3 regions of the Streptomyces sp. 796.1 genome follow, and region 2 is predicted to be linked to each of the others. Evidence: riboswitches for the same ligand, from Rfam matches in the RefSeq annotation. Region 2 holds a riboswitch; each other region holds the start of a gene.

What was found. Region 2 has a riboswitch for cyclic di-AMP ahead of ACMA1D_RS28985 (transglycosylase family protein). Riboswitches for the same ligand answer to the same signal wherever they lie in the genome.
Region 1: another riboswitch for cyclic di-AMP. It lies ahead of ACMA1D_RS32125 (C40 family peptidase); the one in region 2 lies ahead of ACMA1D_RS28985 (transglycosylase family protein).
Region 3: another riboswitch for cyclic di-AMP. It lies ahead of ACMA1D_RS12725 (transglycosylase family protein); the one in region 2 lies ahead of ACMA1D_RS28985 (transglycosylase family protein).

Annotation. Positions count from the first base shown of each region.
Region 1 is NZ_JBLIWA010000106.1:87,439-89,696, reverse strand. Features, by position in the region: gene ACMA1D_RS32130 (hypothetical protein) at 1-314, opposite strand, end outside; gene ACMA1D_RS32125 (C40 family peptidase) at 609-1,082, opposite strand; cyclic di-AMP (ydaO/yuaA leader) riboswitch at 1,087-1,238, opposite strand; gene ACMA1D_RS32120 (SAM-dependent methyltransferase) at 1,697-2,258, opposite strand, start outside.
Region 2 is NZ_JBLIWA010000056.1:2,962-5,219, reverse strand. Features, by position in the region: gene ACMA1D_RS28990 (transglycosylase family protein) at 1-624, shown strand, start outside; cyclic di-AMP (ydaO/yuaA leader) riboswitch at 901-1,066, shown strand; gene ACMA1D_RS28985 (transglycosylase family protein) at 1,069-1,830, shown strand.
Region 3 is NZ_JBLIWA010000015.1:132,547-134,804, reverse strand. Features, by position in the region: gene ACMA1D_RS12725 (transglycosylase family protein) at 120-1,448, opposite strand; cyclic di-AMP (ydaO/yuaA leader) riboswitch at 1,452-1,661, opposite strand.

The DNA of each region.
Region 1 (2,258 bases), on a different contig from region 2:
TTGTCCACGTAGTTGTGGACCTTGCTCAGGTCGAGGCGGTCATCCCGGTCACGGAAGCTCAGGCCACCCTGCAACTTGGCGTAGTCCCGGGTGCCCTCGGTCAGCGGGAGCGACACGCACTGGCGCTGCTTGCCGGTCAGCCGTGCCTTCCCCGTCGCGACCAGCTTGATCTTCGCCTCGGCCAGCCGCTTGGCGGCGGGCTTGGTCAAGCAGAACTCGGCCTTGCCGTTCTTGATCGGCAGAGTCGCCTCACGTGCCTGGGCCGGCGTCATCGCACCCGCCAGTGCCACGGCAACGACGGCGACACCGGTCATTCCTCGCATCATGACTAGTCCTCATGGATCAGGCTGACCGTGATTCGGTCGGCACGTGAGGACAACGCCGGGTGCCTCCTGCGGGTGACGAACCCAGGGGGACAATCACCCGGCTCAGTGAGCGCGTGGGCGGAGCGCGCCGCGAGGCGGCCGGCGCCCGTACCGCTTGCACGCGCCCGGCGGCCGGGCGGGCAGTGCACGTCATCCGGGCATACCCCTCGCGTACTGCTCGCACGCCCGGGCGGGCGGTGGCCACGACGACCCCCGTCCACCCGGGCGGTGGTGCGAGGGCGCCTAGCGGACCCGGCCGTACCAGACCTTCTTGGTCCAGATCTTCTCCAGCCGCACCGACTTGCCGGGCTTCGGAGCGTGCCAGATCTTGTTGTTCCCGGCGTAGATGCCCACGTGGTAGACGTTCCGGCCGGAGTGGAAGAAGACCAGGTCCCCCGCCTTGCGGGAACCTGCGGACAGGTGACGGGTCTTGTTGTACTGGGCGGCTGCCGTGCGCGGCAGCTTCTTGCCCGCCTTCTTGAACGAGTAGAGCGTGAGCCCGGAGCAGTCGAACCGGTGCGGACCGGCTGCCCCGTACTTGTAGGGTGCGCCCTTCTTGCCTGCCGCGACCTTGAGCGCCTTGTGGGAGGCGGTCGCCGCCTCGGCGTCGGCGGTCATCGCGGGAAGGAAGGCCGACCCCGCCAGCACCGTCGCGGTGAGGGCTGACGCGGTGCCGAGGCGGGAAGCGAGCGCGGGTATACGAGCCTGCGCGGACATACAGAAGCCCTTCGTCATCCGCCTGCGAAAGATGACCTGTCGGGTTCGGACTGGCGAAGTTGCCCGGCCACCTGCGTGGCTTCACCCCAAGGACCACCGACTTCGTGGTCCGTCGTGCTTGGGTCTCCCGTTCCTGCCGATCTGCGATCTACTCCTTGGTCCGTGCGGCGGCAGGACTCGGCGTCCGCCCGGACCGCCCCGCCGTGGTGACGGGGGCTTGGTGGTGTCGGATAGGGATACTGCGCCATCCACGGCCCGAATTCGCAGTCGAAAGGGCTGTATGTGAAGTTCTTCACCTTCGTCGGTGATGGCGAACCGCACCGCGAAACGTCCCCCGTACGAGTCCGTATCACCCGTCCTGACCTGCGGAAATGCAAAATCGGACGAGGGGGGTCCGGGGTGCGGACGACGACTGGGCCACCCGGCCCCCGTCACGGCCGGGTCCGGAGTGTGGATGGTGATGAGACGTCACGCCGCGCTCCTGGCCGCGCGTCGGCGGATCGGACGCCCCGTAGGACGCCCGACGCTGCGATGCGCCACGGATCATGCCAAGGCGGGATGGTTCCGGCAATACGGATTTCAGTGCCGGCTCCCGGAGTGTCCGGGCGGGCCGGTCAGTCCTCGGCGTCGAACGGGTTCACACCGGTGAAGGCCCGGAACTCCTCACCCGGCACCAGCCGCCGCGACCGCACCTGGCTGAAGCCGGCCTCCCGGAACTGGCCGACGAGCGTCTCGGGGTGCGGCAGCGGCCCGGTGAAGTCGGCGTACGCGCACCACAGGTTGAGCATCTCAAGGCCGGGACCGCCGCCCTGGCAACTCGTCGTCAGGAGCAGCTTGCCCCCGGGCATCAGGAAGGAGCGCGCCCGCTCCAGCACCTTGATCCGTTCGCCCTGCGGGAAGTAGTAGATGTTGTTGTGCAGCGTGACCAGGTCGAACTTCTGGTCCGTGGAGTAGGTCCGCAGGTCTCCCCGGGCGATCTCCACCCGGTCGGCAAGTCCCCACTTGTCCAGGTTCACCCGGGCCTGCTCGACCACCTCGCTCTGGAGGTCGATCGCCACGGCCGTCAGCCGGTCGTTGAGCGAGGTGGCGTGCCGCACGTACGTACCGCTGCCGCACCCCACCTCAAGGAGGCGCACCGGCGCGGTGCGGTCCACGTGCTGCTCCACCACCCCCTGC
Region 2 (2,258 bases):
AAGACCCCGGCCGGCGAGGCGCGCGACGGCGCGGACGGCGACGACACCGACCGCGCGGCGGACACCGACCGTGCCGATGGTTCGACCACGGACCGCGCGCAGTCGCCCGAGCGCGGCGACAGCGGCGACAAGGCCGGCGACAAGGCCGGCGGCGGGGCGGACGGCGAGTCGACCGGCAAGGCGGACGGCGAGGCCGGCGACGGCGCCGAGCGGGACGCGGATCGGGCCGGAAGCGGCCGACATGCCGGCGGCAGCGGCGACCCGGCGGAGACCGGCGCGGGGGCCGGCGCGGACGCCGGCGCGGGCACCGGCAAGCACCGCGGCGAACCGAGCCCCGAGTCCGGCGCGGACGCGGACCGTGGCGAGGGCGCGACGGAGCGTCCCGGGGGCCGCCACGCCGACCGCAGCGAGCGCGGGCGCGACGGGGTCAAGGGCGCGGACGGCGTCACGCAGGGTGAGCACGAGGTGCGTTCCGGCGACACGTTGTCGGCGATCGCCGAGCGCCATGCGACCCCGGGCGGCTGGCCGGCGCTCTACGTGGCAAATGAAAAGGTCGTGGGCGCCGATCCGGACCTGATCTTGCCTGGTCAAAAGCTTGACCTTGGGGTGAAAGCGGAACGCTGACGGGCCGCCGGGCGGGGCAATTGATGGTGATGTGCCCCGTTTGGCGAAAGTGAGACATGGGTCTCTTTGGCTTCCCGGCGTGTCTCGCTTGCCCAATCTGTAGCCATGCTGTCTGACCTGCGGGGATGTGATTTTCTTGCGGGTAAACCCCACTGACTTTCCAGGGATGTAGGGGTTTGAGCACTCCGGGGATCTGTGATTACGGTCTTCATCGCTCGCCACCGCGAGCGCCACTGGTCGTCACGCCGAATCCTGCCGGCGGCCGGGGGGAAGCCGACGCGTCAAGCGCCGAAGGCAGGAGCGGGGGAACCACAGGTAAGTGCCGAACGGTCCGGGGTACGAGGGGGCTGAACGGCTAGGGGTGAAGCTGCGGGAGACCGCGGCCGGGCAACTCACAGTCCGAACCCGACAGCTCACCTCGTAGGCGTCGGTGAGGAAACCAACATGCTGATTTCCAAGGGCAAGCACCGTCGTCCGTCCAAGGCCACCCGGATAGCCACGCTCGCCGGCGTGACCGGTGCGGCCGTCGCCGTGCCGCTGATGGGCGCCGCCAACGCCAACGCGGCCACCACCTCGCAGTGGGACCAGGTCGCCCAGTGCGAGTCCACCGGCAACTGGTCGATCAACACCGGCAACGGCTACTACGGCGGCCTCCAGTTCTCCGCCTCCACCTGGGCCGCGTACGGCGGCACCGCGTACGCCCCGACCGCCAACCTGGCGTCCAAGGCGCAGCAGATCCAGATCGCCGAGAAGGTCCTCGCCAGCCAGGGCAAGGGCGCCTGGCCGCACTGCGGCGTCAACCTGACCCAGGGCGGCTACACCGCGCCCAAGCAGCAGGCCCCCAAGCAGCAGGCGCCGAAGCAGCACACCGCGCCCCAGCAGCAGGCCGCCCCGCAGCAGGCCGCGCCGAAGGCCGCCCCCAAGCACGCCGCGCCGCGCACCACCCAGGAGCAGGCCCCGAGCCGCAGCGCCGAGCGCTACGTGCCGCGCCACGCCGCCCCGCAGCAGGCCGCGCCGCAGCACACCGCCCCGAAGACCATCAAGAAGGGCGACGGCGAGTACAAGGTCGAGTCCGGCGACACGCTCGCCAAGATCGCTGAGGCCGAGGGCGTCAAGGGCGGCTGGGCCAAGCTGTACGACCTGAACGACGACATCATCACCGATGCCGACCTGATCTACCCGGGCCAGCAGCTCCACCTGAGCTGACCCACCACCCCGACCCCGGCCGGCTCCGCCCAGGGCCGGCCGCGGGCCGGGTGCCGTACCCCAGCGCCGCACGGCGCCGCAGACCGCCCCGCCACGGTGCGCCTTCCCCCGAGCGCATCGCGGCGGGGCTCCGCGTTGGCCCCGGCCCCACGCCGTCCACGGCCCCCCGCCGCCCCGGCCCGCAACCCGCGCCCCACCGCGCCCGCCCGCCGCGCGGCCCGTATGAGCCGGTCCGTACGAGCCCAGTCCGTACGAATCGGCCGGTACGAGCCCCAGGCCCGTACGCCCCACGGCCCCCGCGAGCCACAGCGGCCGTACGACTAGGCCCCGGCCCCCCCCACGGCGCAGCCCCCGCGTCCGGCCGCCGGCCGGCGCCCCACAGCGCCACCACCCGCTCCACAGCCCCCACGCCCCCCACACCCAGCCGC
Region 3 (2,258 bases), on a different contig from region 2:
CCGGAGAACGCCGATGTGCCCCTTCGCCGGGTGGGCGAAGGGGCACATCCGTGGTGCTGGGGCTGCCTGCCGCCCCGGTCAGCGACCGGTCAGTGGCAGCCGGTCAGCGACTGGGGTGATCAGATGCTGACACCCTTGGCGCGCAGGTACGCGATCGGGTCGACGTCCGAGCCGTAGCCGGCGCCGGTGCGGACCTCGAAGTGCAGGTGCGGGCCGCTGCTGTTGCCGGTGCTGCCGGACAGGCCGATCTGCTGGCCGCCGGAGACGCTCTGCCCGGCCGAGACGGTGAGCTGCGACAGGTGCGCGTACTGGCTGTAGTGGCCGTCCGCGTGGCGGATGACGACCTGGTTGCCGTACGAGCCCGCCCAGCCGGCGGAGACGACCTGGCCGGCGCCGATGGCCTTGACCGTGGTGCCGGTGCCGACGGGGAAGTCCACACCGGTGTGGTAGCCGCTGGACCAGCTACCGCCGGCCTGGCGGTACGGGGTGCCGGTGGAGCCGGCCACCGGGGCGGTGAAGCCGGTCGAGGTGGCGGCCTCGGTCTGCGGCTGGGCCTGCTGGACCGGCGCGGACTTGGGCGCGACCTGCTGCTTCGGGGCCTGCTGCTGCGGCGCCTTCGGCTGGGCGGCCTGCGGGGCGCGCTGCTGCTGCGGGGCCGGGGCGGCCTGCTGCTGCGGAGCGCTCTTCTGCGGGGCCTTCAGCGCGGAGCCGGCACCGGGCAGCGTCAGGCGCTGGTCCGGGTAGATCAGGTTGGGGTTCTTGCCGACGACGTCCTGGTTGCGGTCGTAGACGGCGCGCCAGCCACCGTTGACGTCGTGCGCCTGGGCGATCTTGAACAGGGTGTCACCGGAACGCACGGTGTACGAGGTGCCCGCGGTGTGCTGGTGGGTGCGCGGAGCGGACTTCACCTCGGCCTTGGGGGCAGCCTTGGGGGCGACCTTCGGAGCAGCCTTGGGGGCGGCAGCCTTCGGGGCGGCCTGGGGCGCGACCTGCTGGGTCGGGCGGCTGTCGCGAGTGGTGGTGTTGCCCTGCTCGCGGGCGCCGTCGGGGGCGATCTGCGGGGTCGGGCCGCCGGCGGTCAGGCCCGCCTTGACGGAGCACACCGGCCAGGCGCCGGGGCCCTGCACCTTGAGGACCTTCTCGGCGATGGCGATCTGCTGGTCCTTGGTGGCCAGGTCGGCGCGCGGCGCGTAGGCCGTGCCGCCGAAGGAGCGCCAGGTGCTGTCGGTGAACTGGAGGCCGCCGTAGAAGCCGTTACCGGTGTTGATGCTCCAGTTGCCGGTGGCCTCGCACTGGGCGACCTTCTCCCAGACGTCCACGGAGGCGGCGTTGGCCTGGGTGGCGCCCAGGAACGGGATGGCGAGGCCGGCGCCGCCAGCGGTCAGCGCGACGGAGATGCGCGCAAGACGACGGGGGCTGATGCGGCTGTGGCGTGCGCGAAAAGACATAGGGGTAGCCCTCTCCTATGCCTACGAGGTGAGCTGTCGGATTCGGGCTGGAGTTGCCCGGACGCGTCTGGTGCGGCGGGGTGCCGCGACACGTCTTCACCCCAAGCCGACCGCGCTGAGACGCGGTGCGGCACTTACCTGGTTCCCCCGCTCTTGCCGTCATGACTTTGAAGTTTCTCCTCGGCCAGCGGCAAGATTCGGCATTCCGGCGTCGGATACCCGCCTTCGTTTCAGCGGGATCGCCAACAAAACACATTCATTTCCCTGCCGACAAGCCTGAACCCGCCGATGGAGATCCATTGCAGCCGATAACTCGCGAGAAGAGATAACGCTCTGCACGGGATCTGTGCCGTACTGCGATATTTCGAAGTACGGGCCGCGGGCGACATCGCAGGCGGCGCGGGGTTCCCGCGATCGGAAGGGGATCGGGCGACCACAGCACGTGACAGATCATCGCGGGGCGCCGGTGAGGTGCACCACAGAGCCCGGAAAGTCCGAAAAGTTCTGTTCAAATGATCTTGTTCGGCCTCTTCGACGGAGCTCCCGACACTCTTCCGCGGCCCGCTTCTTGTGGCCCAGGCCACATTACTGGTCCTCGTCTGCGTCCCTGCTACCCAGGAATACGCGCCGAAACCGCGCGAGGTTGCCTCTCGCGCTAAGAATTCTGGAAATCCCGGCCAGCGCCCCGCCCGCCGGGCGATTCCCCTATTGATCGACTCCGCCCGCACGACGACCCGGTCGACATAGACGAGGGGGCGCCCACCTCATGGGAAAGCCCCTCCCCCGCCGCGAGGGGTCGGTACGTAAGGA